2 linked regions of the Thiorhodovibrio frisius genome follow. The protein of the gene in region 2 binds, or shares a complex with, the protein of the main gene of each other region. Links are inferred from orthologs where the notes say so. Each region holds a gene or a part of one and is shown on either strand. Other genes may lie near its edges. The genes, in order: groL and metK.

Region 1 (10,417 bases), 4.2 Mb from region 2 along the record:
GCCGGCTCCTGTGGTATTGAGCCCAGCCGCATCGTTGCCTACAAGCCGCTACTCGATGCGGCTATCGAGGCGAGCAGCCACAAGCCAGAGCATTGCGTGATTTTACAACGCGCGCAAGCACCGGCCGAATTGCTGCCGGGGCGGGATCTGGACTGGGCCGAGACAATCGCCGCTGCTAGCCCGGCCGACTGCGTGCCGGTCGCCGCAACCGACCCGCTTTACATTCTCTATACCTCTGGCACCACGGGCATTCCCAAAGGCGTGGTGCGCGATAACGGCGGCCATGCGGTGGCCATGTGCTGGAGCATGCGCCATGTCTATGGCGTCGAACCGGGCGAGGTCTACTGGGCCGCGTCCGACGTTGGCTGGGTGGTCGGGCATTCTTACATCGTCTACGCGCCCCTGCTGCATGGCTGCACCACTGTGCTCTACGAGGGCAAACCAGTCGGCACCCCGGATGCCGGTGCTTTCTGGCGGGTGATTGAAGAATACGGCGTCTCGGTGCTCTTCACCGCGCCCACAGCTTTCCGCGCCATCAAGCGCGATGATCCCAATGCCGAACAACTCAAGCACTACCGGCTGGACAAATTGCGCACGCTCTTCCTCGCCGGCGAGCGCTGCGACCCGAACACCCTGGAGTGGGCACAGGATAAGTTGAAGGTGCCCGTCATCGACCACTGGTGGCAGACCGAAACCGGTTGGGCCATTGCCGCAAACTGCCTCGGTATCGAACAGCTCCCGGTCAAACCCGGCTCCCCGACCCGACCTGTGCCAGGCTTTGACGTGCAAGTACTCGATGATAACGGCGAGTCGGTCGCGCCCGACACCATCGGGCGCATCATGATCCGCCTGCCGCTGCCACCCGGCTGCTTGCCGACCCTGTGGGGTAACGACGAACGCTTCGTGCAGTCCTATCTGTCTGCCCAGCCGGGTTATTACTTAAGTGGCGATGCCGGTTACTTCGACGAAGATGGCTATCTGTTCGTGATGAGTCGCATCGACGACATCATCAATGTCGCCGGCCACCGGCTCTCGACCGGCGCCATGGAGGGCGTGCTGGCCAATCATCCGGCGGTGGCCGAATGCGCCGTGATTGGCGTCGCCGACACGCTCAAAGGCGAGCTGCCAGTCGGTCTGGTGGTCCTCAAGTCGGGTATCGACACGGCGCCCGAGGCCCTGCAAAAAGAGCTGATCAATCTGGTACGCGAGCAAATTGGTCCAGTGGCGGCCTTCAAGACAGTAATCATCGTCGAGCGCCTGCCCAAGACCCGCTCAGGCAAGATCCTGCGCGGCACCATGAAGAGCATCGCCGAAGGCACCCCCTACCGAGCGCCCGCCACCATTGATGATCCAGCCATCTTGGGCGAGGTCGAGCTGGCGCTGCGCGACAGCGGCTATGGAGGTGCGGCTCCAGGGTGAAGGAGCCCGCAGAAAAGGGGGAAAGCACGGTACTTCTGCAGCTCCATCAAAGCGTGCAATCCGGACGCCCGTGATGCTTCCCCAGGCATCCTGCCATCGCCCTGCGTGGATGATGATTGGCATTTTTCGTTCAATAGAGTACCTGCCCCTCCAATGACAACCGCACTCATTACCGGCATCACCGGCCAGGATGGAGCCTACTTGGCAGAATTCCTGCTCGATAAAGGCTATATCGTGCACGGCATCAAGCGACGCAGCTCGCTGTTCAATACCGACCGTATCGACCATCTCTATCAGGACCCCCATCAGTCCGGCCGCCGCTTTGTGCTGCACCACGGAGACATGACGGACAGCTCAAGCCTGATTCGCATCATGCAGCAGGTGCAGCCGGATGAAATCTACAACCTGGCCGCGCAGAGCCATGTGGCTGTTTCGTTCGAGGAGCCTGAATACACGGCGGATTCCGACGGTCTCGGCGCGCTGCGGCTGCTAGAGGCCATCCGCATCCTCGGGCTGGAGAAGAAAACCCGCTTTTACCAGGCCTCCACCTCCGAGCTTTACGGTCAGGTGCAGGAAGTCCCACAGCGCGAAACCACGCCCTTCTACCCGCGCTCGCCCTATGCGGTGGCCAAGCTCTACGCCTATTGGATCACGGTGAACTATCGCGAGGCCTATGGCATCTACGCCTGCAATGGCATCCTGTTCAACCACGAAAGCCCCATCCGTGGCGAAACCTTCGTCACCCGCAAAATCACCCGGGGACTGGCGCGAATCAAACTTGGCCTGCAGGAGCAGATTTACTTAGGCAACATGGACGCCAAACGCGACTGGGGTCACGCCAAGGATTATGTGCGCATGCAATGGATGATGTTGCAGCAGGAGCAGCCCGAGGATTTCGTCATCGCCACCGGCAAGCAATACTCAGTGCGCGACTTTGTCGAGATCGCCGCACGCGAAATCGGCATCCATCTGCGCTGGGAAGGCCAGGCCGTCGACGAAAAAGGCTATGACCAGAGCAGCGGCGCCTGCCTGATCGAAGTCGATCCACGCTATTTCCGCCCGACTGAGGTTGAAACTCTGCTGGGCGATCCAAGCAAAGCCAAGGAAAAGCTCGGCTGGCAGCCAGAAATACGCTTCGAGCAATTAGTGGCGGAAATGATGCGCGAGGATCTGAAAGAAGCTGAGCGCGATGCACTATGCAATCGCGAAGGCTATAAGGTTCACCAGCACAATGAGTGATTGGCGTACCAGTATCCGATCCACCCTTCAGGGTCTGACTTGCCTCAAGGCTGCTTCAGACGGCCCCGCCATGACGGATTGATCCCAGCATTGCGTTAGGGCAAAGGTCTGGAAGATCCGTCAGGGGCCGATTGAACTCTGCTCGTTGCGGGCACTGCCCCGGTGCATCCGCACGCTGAGCCTTTCGGCCGTGATGGTCATGGCCAGAACGGCGACGGCCAGCCAGCCGATGATGCCGTCATAGTCACCCGCAAGCCAGGCCCAGCCGGCCTGGTCGACCCCATCAGTCAGGCGGCGGCTGGTCTGGATGACGAACACCCAAGCCGCATGCACGCCGATGCCGAAAGCAATGCTGCCAGTACGCTCGCGCAACAGTGCTAGCAACACTCCGGCGAGCCAAAGCGCGACGAGAGAATCCAGATTGCGCCATTCCAACAACCCTGCGAATACGCTAGCGACCATCCAGGCAATGCCAAGCGCGTCTGGCGCCATGTCCGCCGGCAAACCGTGCGGCTTCATGAAATGCACCACCGCGTAGAGCGCGGCGGACCAACCAGCGGCTTGCACCAGACCATCGCGGCGGCGAATTGCGGTAAAGAGCGCGCCGCGAAAAAAAGTCTCCTCCAGCACAGCGATCAATAACCCGACGATCAAGGCGCGCAGGGCAGTTTTGAGCAACTCCAGCAGCCAGCCAAAGGACCATACCTCGAGTGCCCGAGCACCGCTCACAACCAGCAGGATGACGATGGCGGCCATCATTAGGCTGCCGAACAACCAACCGCGGAATGCGTCGCGGCGGAAGTCCTGGAACGGCAAGCTGTTGTACCCCAGAGCCGCACGACGCGCCAGTCCGAGCGCACGCAGGAAGGGCCACAGGCCTAGGAGCATCAAGACTTGCGCTAGGCGCCCCAGTACCCGCTGAGGGTCTTCATCGGCCAGCAGGTCGCTATCGAGCAGCGGGATGCTGAGCAGCGCCGCGAGCAACAGGCAGCCGAGCATGTAGCCAAAAAATATCCCGGTTGGACGCATGCTTGCTTCTCCCCAGTCTTCTCAGTTGCCGAAAATCGGTTGTGGCCAAAAAAAAACGCCCTCAGCAAAGATGCGTTGCTGAGGGCGTTATCGGGTCACTGCCAAAGAAACGGCAACCGGCGTGACACGCCGGTTGCCGGGCTAAGGCTACAGGGGCCAGGCTTACATCATGCCCATGCCGCCCATGTCGCCCATACCACCCATGCCGCCGCCCATGCCGCCACCGGCAGGTGCATCGTCCTTGGGCTCCTCGGCCACCATGGCCTCGGTGGTAATCATCAGACCGGCGATGGAGCAGGCGTTCTGCAGCGCGGTGCGGGACACTTTGGTCGGGTCGAGAATACCCATGCTGACCAAATCGCCATACTCGCCGCTAGCGGCGTTGTAGCCGTAATTGCCTTCGCCTTCGGCAACTTTCTGCAGCACAACTGAGGCCTCGGCGCCGGCGTTATGCACAATCTGGCGCAGCGGCTCTTCCATCGCGCGCAGGGCGATACCAACACCGACATCCTGGTCGTGGTTATTGCCCTTGAGGCCACGCACGCCGTTGAGCGCGCGCACCAGTGCCACACCACCGCCGGGCACAATGCCTTCCTCGACTGCCGCGCGGGTGGCGTGCAGGGCATCCTCGACACGGGCTTTCTTTTCCTTCATCTCGACTTCGGTCGCGGCGCCCACCTTGATGACGGCCACGCCGCCGGCCAGCTTGGCCAGACGCTCCTGGAGCTTCTCGCGGTCGTAGTCGGAGGTAGTCTCCTCGACCTGGGCGCGAATCTGCTCGCAGCGGCCCTTGATGTCGACATCGGAACCGGAGCCGTCGATGATGGTGGTTTCTTCCTTGCTGACCTGGATCTTCTTGGCTTGGCCGAGTTCATTCAGGGTGGCTTTCTCAAGCGACAGACCAACTTCCTCGGAGATCACGGTGGCGCCGGTCAGGATGGCGATATCCTGCAACATGGCCTTGCGACGGTCACCGAAGCCAGGAGCCTTGACTGCGCAGACCTTAATGATGCCACGGATGGAGTTGACCACCAGAGTGGCCAGAGCCTCGCCTTCGATATCCTCGGCGACGATCATCAGCGGCTTGCCGGATTTGGCCACGCCCTCGAGCACCGGCAGCAGGTCGCGGATGTTGGAAATCTTCTTGTCGTGCAGCAGGATGTAGGGGTCTTCCAGTTCAGCGGTCTGGCTCTGCTGGTTGTTGATGAAGTAGGGCGACAGATAGCCACGGTCGAACTGCATGCCTTCGACGACATCCAGCTCATTGTGCAGCGACTTGCCTTCTTCAACGGTGATGACGCCTTCCTTGCCGACCTTCTCCATCGCCTCGGCGATAATCTCGCCAATGCTGTCATCGGAGTTGGCTGAGATGGTGCCGACCTGGGCGATTTCCTTGTTATCGGAGCAAGGACGCGACAGGGCGCGCAACTGCTCGACGGCGCTCTCGACGGCTTTGTCCATGCCGCGCTTCAGGTCCATCGGGTTCATGCCAGCGGCGACGGCCTTCAGGCCTTCGCGCACCATGGCCTGAGCCAGCACGGTAGCGGTCGTGGTGCCGTCACCGGCGACGTCGGAGGTCTGGGAAGCGACTTCCTTGACCATCTGGGCGCCCATGTTCTCGAACTTGTCTTTCAGTTCGATTTCCTTGGCCACAGAGACACCATCTTTAGTGACGGTGGGTGAGCCGAAGGACTTCTCCAGCACGACGTTGCGGCCTTTCGGGCCCAGGGTAACTTTGACGGCGTTGGCCAGGACATTGACGCCATCCATCATGCGCGCGCGCGCATCAGATCCAAACTTAACTTCTTTTGCACTCATTGGAGTTTGCTCCCGTGATCTAAACTGGTCTCGCGACAGGGTGACGCGAACGAAATTGCTTGTGGGTCAGGGTGCGCGAAGGCTTAGCCCTCGATGACACCCATGATGTCTTCCTCGCGCATCACGAGAAGATCTTCGCCATCGACCTTGACCTCGGTGCCCGAGTACTTGCCGAACAGCACCTTGTCGCCGACCTTGACGTCGAGCGGGCGGGAGTCGCCGCTGTCCATGATCTTGCCGTTGCCAACAGCCATGACTTCGCCACGGATTGGCTTTTCAGCAGCGCTGTCTGGAATGACGATGCCACCAGCGGTGGTGCGCTCTTCTTCCATGCGACGGATAACGACGCGGTCGTGCAAAGGACGGATATTCATTGTTTGAGTCCCCTCAATGTGGTGTGAGTGGTCGAGCGCCGCTCAGCCCGGTCCGCAGACGGGGGTTGTTAGCACTCATCAGTAGCGAGTGCTAATAATAGTCCCGACTCGCTCTATGTCAAGGGGTGTGTCAAGAGTCAGCACCATTGCGACAGACATTCTTGTGCCCTGAGCCGCGTTAGCGGGCCTTGGGAGCACGGGAAGGGAATAGGTTAGATGGCGTCGAAGCGCTCGAACTGCATGCTGAATTGACCGCGCCCCTGGGTCAGGCTGCGCAGTTCGGTCGCGTAGCCGAGCAGAGATTCAAGCGCCACGGCGCACTGCACGCGCGCCTCGCCTTCGCCACCGCCTTCATGCAGCGAGGTTGAGCGAATGCTCGCATGTCGGGCTTGCAGATCGCCTAACACCTGGCCCAGATGATCCTCCGGCACCACTAGGTCGACGCGCATCAGCGGATGCAAAATCACCGGGCCGGCCTGGCTCAGCCCCTTGCGCAGTGCCTTGGCTGCGGCTGCGCTCAGCGCCTCGGGCGGGCTGGCCTGCCCGAAAAGCTCCACCTGGCGCAGCTCGACAATCACGTCCTCTAGGGGCGCCCCCTGTAGCGGGCCGCTGCTTAAAATCAGCTGCAAGCCCGCGTGCAGAGCCTGGCGCTGGGCATCGTTCAACTCGGCACCCAGGGGCTGCACCTGCGGCTCCCCGATCACCCGCACACCCGAGCCACGTGCGCCCGGTGTCAGGTGCAGCTCGACCGCGGCGCGAGCCTCCGGATGCTTGCCATCGGGTGAGGCGGGATGCTGATAGAGTTCGGCAACTGTCACCTCGCCGCCGATACTCTCGCGCACCGCTACCGCCGGTCGCCCGCTGCGCACTTGCAGCTGGAACTCGCGCGCCAGGCGCTCCAGCACAATCTGCAAGTGCAACTCGCCCATGCCGCGCAGCAGACGCTGACCGGTGTCCGGGTCTTCTTCCACTCGCAGCGTCGGGTCTTCCTGCACCACCTTGTCCAGGGCTTCGAGCAGCTTGTCTTCATCGGCACTGCTGCCCGGCTCGATGGCCAGACTGAGCACCGGGGTGCGGGTGTCGATGCGCTCGAGGCTGACAACATGCTCGGGATGGCACAGAGTATCGCCGGTTGCGGCATGACGCAGGCCGGCCAGCAGGACGATCTGCCCGGGGCCAGCCTCCTCAAGCTTAGTTTTTTTGCCGGCGTCGATGTCGAAAATGCGCGCGACATGCTCTTTGACAATCTGGCCATCGGCGCCGATGAAGGCCACAGCGTCGCCAGGACGGATGCGATTGCGATAAATGCGCGTGAAGCAATGCCGGCGCCCATCCCAGAGCTGCACCTTGAACACCAGAGCAACAAGCGGCCCGTCGCCGCCTATAACAATGGACTCGGTTGCTGGTTGGCCGCCTGACTCGGGAGTGTCTGCTCTTGCCGGGAGGCGCTGCGCGGGCATCGGCGGGCGATCTGTCGGCGCCGGCAGCAACTCGACCACCGCGTCGAGCAGCGGCTGCACCCCAAGATTGCGCAGCGCACTGCCGCCAAAGCAGGGAAATAGCCGACCGCTCAAGGTTCCCTGGCGCAGGGCAGCGAGAAGCGCATCAGGCGCCACAGACTCGCCGGCCAGCACCGGCTCGGCCAGGGCATCGTCGACTTCGGCCAGCGCGAGCAGTAAGGACTCGCGCAGCCCGGCCACCGATTTCCAGAGCGCATCGGGACAGAGCGCACGTCGGGGCGCCTCCCCCTGCTCGCCATGGAACTCAATCAACTCCCCATGGATCAGATCAATCACCGCGTTGCGCTCAGGCAGTGGTAAGGTAACCGCTACCGGCGCAACGCCGAGCCGTGTGGCAATATCAGCCATGGCCTGGGTGAAATCGGCCCCCGGTCGGTCCATCTTGTTAATAAAAAACAGCGTCGGGAGCTGAAAATGGCAACGTTGGCGCCATACGGTTTCGGTCTGGGGCTCGACCCCACGCACGCCATCGAGCACCAGGATTACGCCGTCGAGAACGCGCATGGCGCGCTCCACCTCAATAGTGAAATCGACATGGCCCGGAGTATCGATGATTTGCAGCAGGTGCTCGCGCCAGGGCGCACGTGTCACCGCAGCGGTGATGGTGATGCCGTGTTCCTGTTCCTCGGCCATCCAGTCCATGTGGGCGGCGCCTTCATGCACTTCACCAATTTTGTGCAAAGCGCCGGTATAGAACAAAATGCGCTCGGTCAGGGTGGTTTTGCCGGCATCGACATGGGCGGCAACGCCGATATTTCGCACGCACTGGAGTTTGTGGGTATGACAAGTCACAACAGCAGCCTGAGCTTTCAAGCAAGTAATCTGGAAGGATGTCGCGCATCATCCTGGCCATTGATGGCACAAATCAAGCCCCGAATCAGTAGGCGCCGCAAAAACGCCGCATTCTGGCTGACGGGCGGTCTGTGGCTATTGGCTCTGGCCTCGGGAGTCGGGCTGGCATCAGAGCCATACAGACTCACGAGCCCCAATGATGATGTCATTGGCACGCCTTTCTATGTCAAGGCCGACTCGCGCCAGACGCTGCTCGATATCGGCCGTCATAACGGCCTAGGCTTCGATGAGATGGAGCAGGCCAATCCGAATGTCGATATGTGGGTGCCCGCAGATGGTGCCGATGTGCTGATTCCAGCGCGCCAGGTGTTGCCAGACGCGCCACGAAACGGCCTGGTGCTAAACACCGCCGAGAAGCGACTCTATTACTTCCGCTCAGCACAGGAGGTCGAGACCTATTCGGTTGGCACCGGGCGTGAGGGCTGGGAGACGCCAGTTGGTCGCTACAGCATTGTCGAGAAGATTAAGGGCCCAACCTGGACGCCACCGGCATCCATCCGCGCCGAACATGCGGCCAAGGGCGATATTCTGCCCGCCGTGGTGCCTGCCGGACCGGACAATCCGCTGGGGGCCTATGCGATGCGCCTGAGCAATCGCAGTTACCTGATCCATGGCACCAACAAGCCCTGGGGCGTTGGCATGCCTGTGAGCCACGGCTGCACCCGCATGTTTCCTGAGGATATCGAGAGTCTGTTTGGCAGGGTTCCGGTTGGAACACCGGTGACAATTGTGGATCAGCCCTACAAGGCGGGCTGGCTGGGCGATGAGCTTTATCTGGAAGCAAACGCGACTGACGAACAGCGTGCCAGCGTGAGCGTGGAAGATGTGATTCCGGCATCCATCAAGCAGGCGCCGGGGGTGGCGATCAACTGGGATCAGGTCAGACAGGTTGTTCAGAAAAATACCGGCCTACCCACCGTGGTGGGCGGCCGGCAAGAATCAGCCAGCTGGCATTACTTGGACATGATCTTCTGATACATGCGGTTAATGCGCTCTTCGTTCGCATTGCAGCACGCCTGGGCTGCATTGGCTGAATCCATGGCTGCGGCAGCCATGTCACGTGCTTCCTGATCGGTAGCACAACCGCCCAGCATACCGGCGCTCAGCACGGCGGCGATGGACAGAGAGGCGAGTTTCGTACGCTTAGTCATAGCATCTTCTCCGTAAATAACTGTTGCCTTATGGCGCGCTTGTTATACCACAGTCTGAGAAAAATTCGAGCCCCAAGCATCAGATTCTGCCTTCCCGCCCATTTTTGTGCCGACAACAAGACTCTGGCGCCCGCGTTTCATCTTACCCTTGCCCGATGAAGCCAGCATCCGCGCAGCCGGTCAAACAATCAGGACATCAGTTTCCGAATGAAGCAGTTCTACCCCAACGCCCGCGCAGCGGACACCTCCGCCGAGGCCAATCCCTTTCGCTGCCAAGGGTTTGTGCGCGATGGCACCATTGCCTGCCTTGATGGCAGCCGCCGCGCCATTCAGTCCCTGCCGGCTTTTCTGCGCGCACTGCTGGTCACCGATGGCACGGTCACCAAGATTCTCGAGGCGTTTTTTTGGGAACCGGTAATGGTCGATACCCTGTATCAGGAATTCACAACAGCTGAAGCGGCCATTCCCTGGGTTGAGATCCGTCCGGGCGACCGCGCCCTGGCGCGACGGGTTCGTCTGCGCGGCGGCGATTCCGGCCTTGAGTATGCGCGTGCCGACTCGGTGGTTCGCTCCGAACGGGTTCCCGATCATTTCCGCCAACGTCTGATCGACCGCGAAATCGGCATTGGCGCCCTGATCCGCGACAGCGGACTCGAAAGCTACCGCGAGGTGATGGAGGTCGGCGTCAATCCGGGAACTGCGGATGCGGGGCAAAGCCCGCAAGGCGACAGCCTGTTCCGGACCTATCGGATTATCATCGGCAGCGAGCCGGTGATCCTGATTACCGAAACCTTTCCGCTGGCACTGTTTCGCACGCCAAACCAAGCTCAGGCGGATTGAAGCGAGATACCCAGCTCATCGACCAGAACCGCAGCGACAGCGGCAGGCGGGAGAAGACAACCAAGATCGGCCATTTGGGTAACTTTTAGCCCAGGATAGCCGCAGGGATGGATGCGCGAGAAGGGTGCCAGGTCCATCGCCACATTGAGCGCGAGGCCATGGTAACTACAACTGC
Region 2 (10,514 bases):
CGAACTCGAACACACCGACCGGGCCATTCCAGACCACGGTACCAGCTTTCTTGATAATCTCGGCCAGTTCCTTGGCGCTGTCCGGGCCGATGTCGAAGACCATGTCGTCATCGGCGACCTCATCGACTTTTTTCTGCACGGCTGGCTCGTTTTCATTGAACGCCTTGCCGCACACCACGTCAGTCGCGATGGGGATGGTGGCGCCGCGCGCAGTCATTTTCTCCATCAGTGCCTTGGCGGTGTCGACCAGGTCATGTTCGCACAGAGATTTTCCGACATTATGACCAGCGGCCTTAATGAAGGTGTTGGCGATACCGCCACCAACAACCAGTTGATCAACCTTCTCGGACAAAGCCTCAAGCACCGTCAGCTTGGTCGATACCTTGGAGCCGCCGACGATGGCGACCATGGGCCGCTTGGGCTCGGCCAAGGCTTTCTTTAACGCGTCGAGTTCCGCAGCCAGCAGCAGGCCAGCACAAGCGCTGGGCGCGAACTTACCGGCGCCATGGGTCGAGGCCTGGGCGCGGTGGGAGGTGCCAAAAGCGTCCATCACATAGACATCGCAGAGGCTTGCGTATTGTTTCGCCAGCGCTTCTTCGTCCTTCTTCTCGCCCTTGTTAAACCGCACGTTCTCCAGCAGCACCAATTCACCATCGCCAACTTCCGGTGCTGCGTCCAGATAATCCTTCACCAAGCGCACCTCACGGCCCATCTTAGCTCCAAGATCTGCGGCGACTGGCGCTAATGAATTTTCCTCGGAGTAGACACCCTCTTCCGGGCGTCCGAGGTGCGACATCACCATGACCTTGGCGCCCGCTTTCAGACAGTGCTCAAATGTCGGCATGGATGCGGTGATACGAGCATCGGAGGTCACCTTACCGTCCTTCACCGGAACATTGAGGTCGGATCGGATCAGCACGCGTTTTCCAGCAAGGTCAAGATCGGTCAATTTCTTGAAGGACATGATGCAGCATTCCTCTAGAATTCAAAAAAACAACACACGGGCTCCATCGAGCGATGGCTAATCAATATCGTCAGGCCCCACCACAAGATCGTACTCTTTCACGTTAAAAGCCGGAAAGGTGTAGGTATCGCCTTCATTGTCCTCAACACGGATATCGAAAATAGGCCCGGAATACCCAGTCAATATTACACGACCAGTGCTTCCATTCGGCAGTACATTTTCCTCGCCAAGCACATCATCCTGCCACTCATCCGAGTTTCCGGGGCTCACATAAAGGTACTCAATGGTGTAGCCCGTATTGTTCGTGATATTGACGTAGTAGTCCTCAGCAACGGCGGCCACTGAAAAGCCAAATAAGGCCACGAACAGAAATAGCGTTTTTTTCATTAGTATATTCGCTCAAACAGAGGTGGCTGGAGCGCCCGCCTGGAGGGCGGGCGCCGGTCGCAAACAGATGGTTCAGGACGAGACGTGCTGCGCCATGCGCAGGAAGTTGCAGGTGTAACCGTACTCGTTATCGTACCAGGAGACCACCTTGACGAAGGTTGAATCCAGCATGATGCCAGCACCGGCGTCGAAGATGGACGGGGTGCCGTGACCACGGAAGTCGGTCGAAACAACCTTCTCATCGGTATAGGCCAGCACGCCGGCCAGGTCGCCCGACTCAGATGCCGCCTTCATGGCCGCGCAGATGTCGTCGTAGCTCGCGTCCTTGTTGAGCTCGCAAGTCAGGTCAACCACGGAAACGTCAGATGTCGGCACGCGGAAGGCCATGCCGGTCAGCTTGCCGTTCAGCTCGGGCAGCACCTTGCCGACTGCTTTGGCCGCACCGGTGGAGGACGGGATGATGTTCTCCAGGATGCCGCGACCACCGCGCCAGTCTTTCTGCGACGGGCCATCGACGGTCTTTTGGGTGGCAGTGGCAGCATGGACAGTGGTCATCAGGCCGCGCTTGATGCCCCAGTTGTCATGCAGCACCTTAGAGACGGGTGCCAGACAGTTGGTGGTGCAACTGGCCGCCGAGATAATGGCCTGGCCGTCGTAGGTCTTATGGTTGACACCATAGACGAACATCGGGGTGCTGTCCTTGGAAGGCGCGGACTGCACGACCTTCTTGGCACCAGCATCGATATGGGCCTGGCAGCTCTCGGTGGTGAGGAAAAAGCCGGTGCACTCCAGCACCAGATCGGCGCCGACATCGCCCCAGGCCAGGTTGGCAGGATCGCGCTCGGCAGTCAGGCGAATTTTGTTGCCATTGACGATCATGGTCTTGCCGTCGACGCTGATGTCGCCGGCGAAATTGCCATGGACTGAATCGTACTTGAGCATGTAGGCCAGGTACTCGGGATCGAGCAGGTCGTTGATGCCGACCACCTGCATGTCAGGGAATTCCTTGGAGATGGCACGAAATGCCATGCGACCAATACGACCAAAACCGTTAATACCGACTTTCAAAGGCATAAGAACAACTCCTCAGTAAGTGAAATACAGATCATGCTGCTTTTCTTGCGCGCGCTGGTCCACGAAAGACTTAGAGCAGACTTTCAACTGCTGCCGTGACCGCCTCGGCGGTGACGCCGAAGGCCTTGTAGACATCGCCCGCAGGCGCCGACTCGCCGAAGGTGTCGACACCGATGACCTTGCCATGCATGCCCACATATTTTGGCCATAGGTTGGATACGCCAGCCTCGACCGCAACTCGGGCGCGGACGGATTCTGGCAGCACGGCGGCTTTGTAAGCGTCGTCCTGGGCATCGAAGGTATCCATCGATGGCATAGAGACCACCCGCACCTTGCGCCCCTTGGCGGTCAGAGCCTCGCAAGCCGCCACGGCCAGCTCGACCTCGGTGCCAGTGCCGATGATGATGGCATCAGGCGTGCCCTCGCAGTCGCGCAGCACATAACCGCCCTTTTCGATAGCGCGGAGCTGATCCTCCGTCCGGCTCATGTGCGGCGCACCCTGGCGGGAGAAAATCAGCGCGCTGGGTGCGCCCTGACGCTCGATGGCGCACTTCCAGGCCACCGCGCTTTCGACCGCGTCGCAGGGACGCCAGGTGGACAAGCGCGGGGTCAGGCGCAGTATGCTGACCTGTTCGACCGGCTGGTGGGTAGGACCGTCCTCGCCGAGGCCGATGGAATCATGGGTGTAGACAAAGATCGGGGTGATCTTCATCAGCGCCGCCATGCGCACTGCATTGCGGGCATACTCCATGAACATCAGGAAGGTCGCGCCATAGGGCTTGAAACCGCCGTGCAGCGTCAGGCCGTTCATGATGGCGGACATGCCGAACTCGCGCACGCCGTAGTAAATGTAGTTGCCGCTGGCATTCTTGGGACCGACACCCTTGCAGCCCTTCCACAGCGTCAAGTTAGAGCCGGCGAGATCAGCCGAGCCGCCGAGCAATTCCGGCAGCAGCGGGCCAAAGCCATTGAGCGCGTTCTGCGAGGCCTTGCGGGTAGCGATCTTCTCAGCCTTGGCATCGACTTCCTTGATGAACTCCCACGCCTTGGCATCGAAGTCATCCGGCAGTTCGCCGGCCATGCGCCGCTCGAACTCGGCGGCTTCGCTCGGGTGGGCGCTCTTGTAGGCGGCGAAGCGCTTGTTCCAGTCCTTTTCCAGATCGGCACCGCGCGCCTTGGCGCTCCAACCCTCGTAGATAGCTTTCGGAATCTCAAAGGGGGGATGGGTCCAACCAAGCTTCTCGCGGGTCAAGGCAATTTCGTCATCACCGAGCGGCGCGCCGTGACACTCTTCCTTGCCCTGCTTATTGGGCGAGCCAAAGCCGATAATGGTCTGACAGCAGATCAGGGTGGGCTTGTCGCTGACCGCGCGCGCGGCCTCAATTGCCACCTTCAGCGCCTCGGCATCATGGCCATCGACCTTGGGGATCACATGCCAGCCATAGGCATCAAAACGCTTGGGCGTATCATCGAGGAACCAGGCTGGGGTATCGCCATGGCCGCGCACTTCGCCGTCGATAGAAATATTGTTGTCGTCATAGAAAGCGATCAACTTGCCCAGCCCCAGAGCACCAGCCAGCGAGCAGGACTCGTGGGAGACACCTTCCATCAGGCAGCCATCGCCCAGAAACACATAGGTATTGTGATCGACGATCTCATGACCCGGCTTATTGAACTGGGCGGCCAGAATTTTCTCGGCCAGCGCCATGCCAACGCCATTGGTAATTCCCTGCCCGAGCGGACCTGTGGTGGTCTCGACGCCCGGCGCGTAGCCATATTCCGGATGACCCGGAGTTCTGGAATGCAATTGGCGGAACTGTTTTAAGTCCTCAATGCTCAAATCGTAACCTGTGAGATGAAGCAAAGAGTAGATCAGCATGGAGCCATGGCCGTTCGACAACACGAATCGATCCCGATTAGCCCAGTTGGGGTTAGCAGGATTGTGCTGCATGAAGTCGTTCCACAGCACCTCGGCGATATCTGCCATGCCCATGGGCGCGCCGGGATGACCCGACTTGGCCTTCTGTACGGCATCCATACTGAGCGCACGGATGGCGTTCGCGAGTTCTTTGCGTGAGGACATGAGCCCCTCCCTAGAAGTAAGGTTTAATCAATGCGATAAGAATTCGGTGCGCGCGTCTGGCCATCCTAAGCCGTCTAAACCGAAGCCGTCCGGGGCACCCCATGGGAAAACTGGCGACCGGGCCGAGATCGCTGAAGAGCGCGGCAAGGCAACTCAGCCCAAGCCGCCGACGCCCAATCTGAAATCCCGCCACACGGGAAAAACGCGCGACATAAAAACCGACATATTAAGTAGGAATGCCCCACAGGAGCAACTTTTTCCGAACAGGCACCAAATGCCTCGGACGCTCCGGCTTTCCGGAGCTGCCCAATATCCACCCATCAAATCAGTCGGTTGGGCCTTAAATGCTCCGCTCGTCGTCTAAGCCTGGCAAGCCTAAGGCGCATGGTCCCGCACCCCCGGAGAATGAATCTCTTTGATTAGGGTAAGTCCCCGCAGCCGCCTCAGTCTTCCCGCCACTTAATGGAACAGCCGACACTGGGAATCTGCTTCTCCGGGCCCTTGCCGGTCTCGGCCACTTGCTTCATGCCCTCGAAAAGGTCGCGACGCACGCCCTCGGGCGCGGCTTCCTTGCGGCTTTCATCCAGCCGCCCGCGATACTGAAGCTCAAGCTGTCCGTTGTAACCAAAAAAGTCAGGCGTACAGATGGCACCGAAGGTTTTGGCTACTTGCTGGGTCTCATCGAGCAGATAGGGAAAAGGAAACTGAAATTGCTCGGCAACCTGCTTCATGTTCTCAAACGAATCCTCGGGATAGTCGGTCGGATCGTTCGACATAATGGCGACGCAGTTGACGCCGAGCTCGGCCAGTTCACGCGCATCACGCACGATCCGCTCGCGCACTGCCTGCACATAGGGGCAATGATTGCAGATGAACATCACCAGGAGCCCCTTGGGGCCCTTGCAGTCATCGCGCGTCCAGGTCTTGCCATCCACGCCCGGCAGGGAAAAATCCGGAGCGGGCAGACCGAATTCGCACACCGGTGTTTCGAGTGAAACCATGCTCTGACTCCCCAGGCGAGAGCGCCTGACAGATTGTTCAAAAATTAGCCGTTTAATGGTACCGGAAAGCTCAGATATCCCCAAACCTGATCGCACGCTCGCACCCGACCCGCTGCCCCCGCAAACAAACACTATACGGATGCAACCGGCAACTTCCGGAACGCAATATTACTTTAAAAAACAAGAGTCAAGCGCGTCAGAATAGTTGACTGACCGCTGCGCGCCTTTTGCATTCTGGACGCCTCTGCGGTTACACTGGGGAACTCACCTTCCTTGAGGGCGGCCAATCAGTGGCCAACTTTCTGCCCTCCCATCAACCGACGCCACGCAACATCCAGCGCGCTTGCGCGGGTGCTTTAGGCTTCAACATCCGACAGGAAACCCAACCATGGCGAGAGACTACATATTCACTTCCGAGTCCGTCTCCGAGGGCCATCCCGACAAGGTGGCTGACCAAATCTCCGACGCGGTGCTCGATGCCATTCTGGCCACCGACCCCAACCCAGCCCACGCTCGCGTTGCCTGCGAAACCATGATCAAAACCGGCGCAGTCATCCTGGGCGGCGAGATCACCACCGAGGCATGGATCGATTTCGACACCCTGGTACGCGAGGTGGTCAATGATATCGGCTACAACAGCTCAGATGTCGGCTTCGACGGCTCCACCTGCGCGGTCATGTCACTGATCGGCAAGCAGAGCACCGACATTGCCCAAGGCGTTGATCGTAGCGCGCCCGAGGAACAAGGCGCCGGCGACCAGGGCCTGATGTTCGGCTATGCAACCAATGAGACCGACGTGCTGATGCCGGCTCCGATCACCTATTCGCATCGCTTGGTCGAGCGCCAATCCGAGATGCGTAAGCAACACGTCCTGCCCTGGCTGCGCCCGGATGCCAAGAGCCAGGTGACCATGCGTTACGAAAACGGCAAGGTCGTCGCCGTCGATGCGCTGGTACTCTCCACTCAGCACGACCCGGACATTGATTATGCCCATCTGCAAGAGGCTGTGATGGAGAACATCATCAAGCCGGTGATTCCGCCTGAGTGGATGCACAAGGACACCAAGATCCACATCAACCCAACCGGCAACTTCGTCATCGGCGGCCCTGTGGGTGACTGCGGCCTGACCGGGCGCAAGATCATCGTCGATACCTATGGCGGCATGGCCCGTCACGGCGGTGGTGCTTTCTCCGGCAAGGACCCATCGAAGGTGGACCGCTCCGCTGCTTATGCCGGGCGCTATGTGGCTAAGAACATCGTTGCCGCCGGTCTGGCTGAGCGCTGCGAGATTCAGATCTCCTATGCCATTGGCGTCGCCGAGCCGACCTCGATCTCGGTCGAAACCTTCGGCACCGCCAAAATCGACGAGGATCGTATCGCCATGCTGGTGCGCGAGCACTTCGACCTGCGCCCCTACAACCTGGTCAACATGATGAACCTGATCCAGCCCATCTACCGCAAGACCGCTGCATACGGCCACTTCGGTCGCGAGCTGCCGGAATTCGGCTGGGAGAAGACCGATAAGGCCGCAGCGCTGAAGGATGCGGCAGGGATCTGACACTAGATGCTGGTTTGACCAACGAGGAATTCAAACGCCTACTTAAATCACGCATCCAACCCTCCCTTCCGAGGAGCGCTGCAACCCACCCTGGATTCTCAAATGGATCATCAAGGGCAAGGGCCAGGCTCGGAAGCTGGAGCCCCAACAATTACAACGGCGCTCACTCACGATTCATCAGGAGCTGATTAACCATGAGTGAGTTTACTGACTACAAAGTCGCCGACCTGTCCCTCGCCGATTTCGGCCGCAAAGAAATGGTCATTGCCGAGACCGAAATGCCTGGTCTGATGGCACTGCGCAAAAAATACGGCCCCGAAAAGCCGCTGAAAGGCGCGCGCATCACCGGCAGCCTGCACATGACCATCCAGACCGCGGTGCTGATCGAGACCCTGGTCGAACTCGGCGCCGAAGTGCGCTGGTGTTCCTGCAACATCTTCTCCACCCAAGACCATGCCGCCGCTGCTATCGCCGCGCGCGATATCCCAGTCTATGCCTGGAAGGGCGAGACCCTGGAAGAGTACTGGTGGTGCACCGAGCAGGTCATCAACTGGCCGGACGGCCCCAATGGAGAAAAAAGGGGTCCGAACATGATCCTCGACGACGGCGGCGACGCCACTCTGCTCGTCCACAAGGGCGTTGAGTACGAAAAAGCCGGCAGCGTGCCCAAGGCGACCGCAGACGATAATGAAGAATGGACGGCAGTACTCGGCGTGCTGGGCCGGACCTTCGAGCGCGACCGCGAGCATTGGCACAAAATGGCCAAGGGTATCAAGGGCGTGACCGAGGAGACCACCACCGGCGTGCATCGTCTCTATGAGATGTTCAAAAACGGCACTCTGCTGTTCCCGGCGATGAACGTCAATGACTCGGTCACCAAGTCCAAGTTCGACAACCTCTACGGCTGCCGCGAGTCTCTGGTCGACGCCATCAAGCGCGCCACCGATGTGATGATCGCCGGCAAGGTCGGCATCGTCTGTGGCTATGGCGACGTCGGCAAAGGCTCGGCTGCCGCCCTGCGCGCACTCGGCGCCACCGTCTGGGTCACTGAGATCGACCCCATCTGTGCTCTACAGGCGGCCATGGAAGGCTACCGTGTGGTGCGCCTTGATGAAGTCGCCAACCAGGGCGATATTTTCGTCACCACCACCGGCAACCTGGACATCATCACCCATGACCACATGGCAGCGATGAAGGACCAGGCAATTGTCTGCAACATCGGCCACTTCGATAACGAGATTCAGGTTCAGAGTCTCGCAAAATACGAGTGGGTCAATATCAAGCCGCAGGTCGATCAGATCATCTTCCCCGACGGTCATCGCATCACCCTGCTCGCACAAGGGCGGCTGGTGAACCTTGGCTGCGCAACCGGGCATCCGAGCTTCGTGATGTCCAACTCCTTCACCAACCAGGTACTGGCGCAGATTGAGATCTTCACCAAGCCGGACGAGTATCCGACCGGCGTCTATGTGCTGCCCAAGCATCTCGACGAGGAAGTCGCGCGGCTGCATCTGGAAAAAATCGGCGTCAAGCTGACCAAACTCCGCCCCGACCAGGCGGACTACATCGGCGTCAGCGTCGACGGCCCCTACAAGGCCGAGCACTACCGCTACTGAGCCGGAAGCCTTCCCCAAGCACTTTGGGGAAGGCTGACTTAAATACGGGCGACCTGGGAGAGGCAACTTGGTGGGTAACCTCCAGATCGCCCAATCCCCGCGCGCCCACTCCCGCTCACTATCGCGAAGGCCATACCATGACCAAGCATCTGCAAGACACCCTGAGCTTCGAGGTGTTTCCGCCCAAGACGGACGAGGGGATGACCAAGCTCAAACGCGCGGTCACCCAACTGAATCAGCTCAAACCACTCTACTTTTCATGCACCTACGGCGCCGGCGGTTCCACCCGCGAGCGCACCTTCGAGACTGTCTCCTGGCTGCGCGAACAAGGCATCGAAACCGCGCCCCATCTTGCCTGCATCGGTTCCGGCAAGGAGGAAATCCGCGACATTGTCGAGCACTACAGCCAACAGGGCATCACCCGCCTGGTGGCACTGCGCGGCGATCTGCCCTCCGGCATGGGTCGACCCGACCGCGGCACCTTTCGCTATGCCAGCGAACTGGTCGCATATCTACGCGAAGCCTATGGCCAGCAATTCAGCATCGAAGTGGCCGCCTACCCGGAATTCCACCCACAGGCCGCCTCAGCCAGCGCCGACCTAGAGCACTTCAAGCACAAGGTGGCCTGCGGCGCGGACACCGCTATCACCCAATACTTCTACAACGCCGATGCCTACTTCGCCTTTGTCGACGCCTGCGAAAAACAGGGCATCGCCGTGCCCATTATTCCCGGCATCATGCCCATCACCAATTACTCCCAGCTCGCGCGCTTCTCAGACGCCTGCGGGGCCGAAATCCCGCGTTGGATACGCCGCCGGCTGGAAGCCTTCGGCGAAGACCGCGAGGCCATCCGCGCCTTCGGCCACGACGTCGTGCTCAAGCTGTGCGAGCGCCTAGTCGCCGGCGGCGCTCCGGGGCTGCACTTCTACACCATGAATCAGGCCAAGCCCATCCTGGCGCTATGCACCGACCTCGGCGTCACGCCAAAGCTAGCCGGGGATGCGGCGGCAGATTAAGGGTGGATTAACCTCGGTGTCGCGATCAAGTATCCCAGCGGCCCGCTTGTTGCGGCGAGATGATTCGCCGAAGCGGAGTTGACCGATACGACCTTGAGGATTGCTCGCAAAATCAACCAAGCCCGGATCGGCCACAACCCAAAGTAACTGCGAATTGTCAGCGACAAGCGCCCGGATGCTTTTTACAGTGGTAGCCGAAATCATCCACTCCTCCTTGGATTTGGCCGCCCCACGCCTGTGGCGCGGCCTATTTTTTGCGCCCCACAGCCGCTCAGCCAATCCGCAAAATTTAGCCGACACCGGGTCCAAAACATAGCCATTTATCGATAGATCGCACGCTCAACATCTATCATCAACGATGGCGGCATGGGTTAATCTAAGCGGTCAAATCGGCGATGAAACAAGCCTCCCGCGCGCTTCATGCTGCGCCCTGCCCCGAATGCCGCAAGCCCCAACAGTCAGTCGAATCTGGTGAGTCCGATGAAATCTCCGCTCCTGCTGGCCCTGCTCCCCTTCCTGCGCTGGTTCCCCATGACCCGCGTCACACTGCAAGCCGACTTGATCGCCGGCATCACAGTCGCACTGGTGCTGGTACCACAGAGCATGGCCTATGCCCAGCTTGCCGGACTGCCGGTGGTCTATGGGCTCTATGCTTCCTTCGTTCCCGTCATCATCGCCTCGCTGTGGGGTTCGTCCAACCAACTCCACACCGGCCCGGTGGCCATGCTCTCGCTCATGTCCGCTGCCGCGGTGCTGCCGCTGGCCGCTTTCGGCAGTAAAGAATTCCTGCAACTGTCCATTATGCTCGCGCTCAT

Evidence for each region.
Region 1: the proteins of metK (region 2) and groL are in contact, whole or in part, in a cryo-EM structure (PDB 8P4O), measured with the Escherichia coli proteins. The link is inferred for Thiorhodovibrio frisius from one-to-one orthologs.

The regions. Positions count from the first base shown.
Region 1 is NZ_CP121471.1:303,377-313,793, forward strand. Bases 3,178-6,061 are described here. They hold groL (chaperonin GroEL), read right to left. Parts: upstream 5,506-6,061; coding sequence 3,850-5,505; downstream 3,178-3,849. Other genes in these bases: Thiofri_RS01685 (CPBP family intramembrane glutamic endopeptidase), read right to left, coding at 3,178-3,687; groES (co-chaperone GroES), read right to left, coding at 5,589-5,879. Also shown: Thiofri_RS01675 (propionyl-CoA synthetase), read left to right, coding at 1-1,419; gmd (GDP-mannose 4,6-dehydratase), read left to right, coding at 1,573-2,658; more of Thiofri_RS01685, read right to left, coding at 2,779-3,177; Thiofri_RS01700 (elongation factor G), read right to left, coding at 6,092-8,191; Thiofri_RS01705 (L,D-transpeptidase family protein), read left to right, coding at 8,255-9,226; Thiofri_RS01710 (alanine-zipper protein), read right to left, coding at 9,205-9,402; Thiofri_RS01715 (chorismate--pyruvate lyase family protein), read left to right, coding at 9,610-10,242; lipoyl(octanoyl) transferase LipB, read right to left, coding at 10,230-10,417.
Region 2 is NZ_CP121471.1:4,468,356-4,478,869, forward strand. Bases 5,002-7,982 are described here. They hold metK (methionine adenosyltransferase), read left to right. Parts: upstream 5,002-5,897; coding sequence 5,898-7,067; downstream 7,068-7,982. Other genes in these bases: Thiofri_RS20490 (thioredoxin family protein), read right to left, coding at 5,002-5,509; ahcY (adenosylhomocysteinase), read left to right, coding at 7,262-7,982. Outside these bases: Thiofri_RS20470 (phosphoglycerate kinase), read right to left, coding at 1-964; Thiofri_RS20475 (hypothetical protein), read right to left, coding at 1,022-1,351; gap (type I glyceraldehyde-3-phosphate dehydrogenase), read right to left, coding at 1,424-2,425; tkt (transketolase), read right to left, coding at 2,496-4,508; more of Thiofri_RS20490, read right to left, coding at 4,952-5,001; more of ahcY, read left to right, coding at 7,983-8,683; metF (methylenetetrahydrofolate reductase [NAD(P)H]), read left to right, coding at 8,821-9,699; Thiofri_RS20510 (SulP family inorganic anion transporter), read left to right, coding at 10,180-10,514. UniProt on the Escherichia coli protein: Catalyzes the formation of S-adenosylmethionine (AdoMet) from methionine and ATP.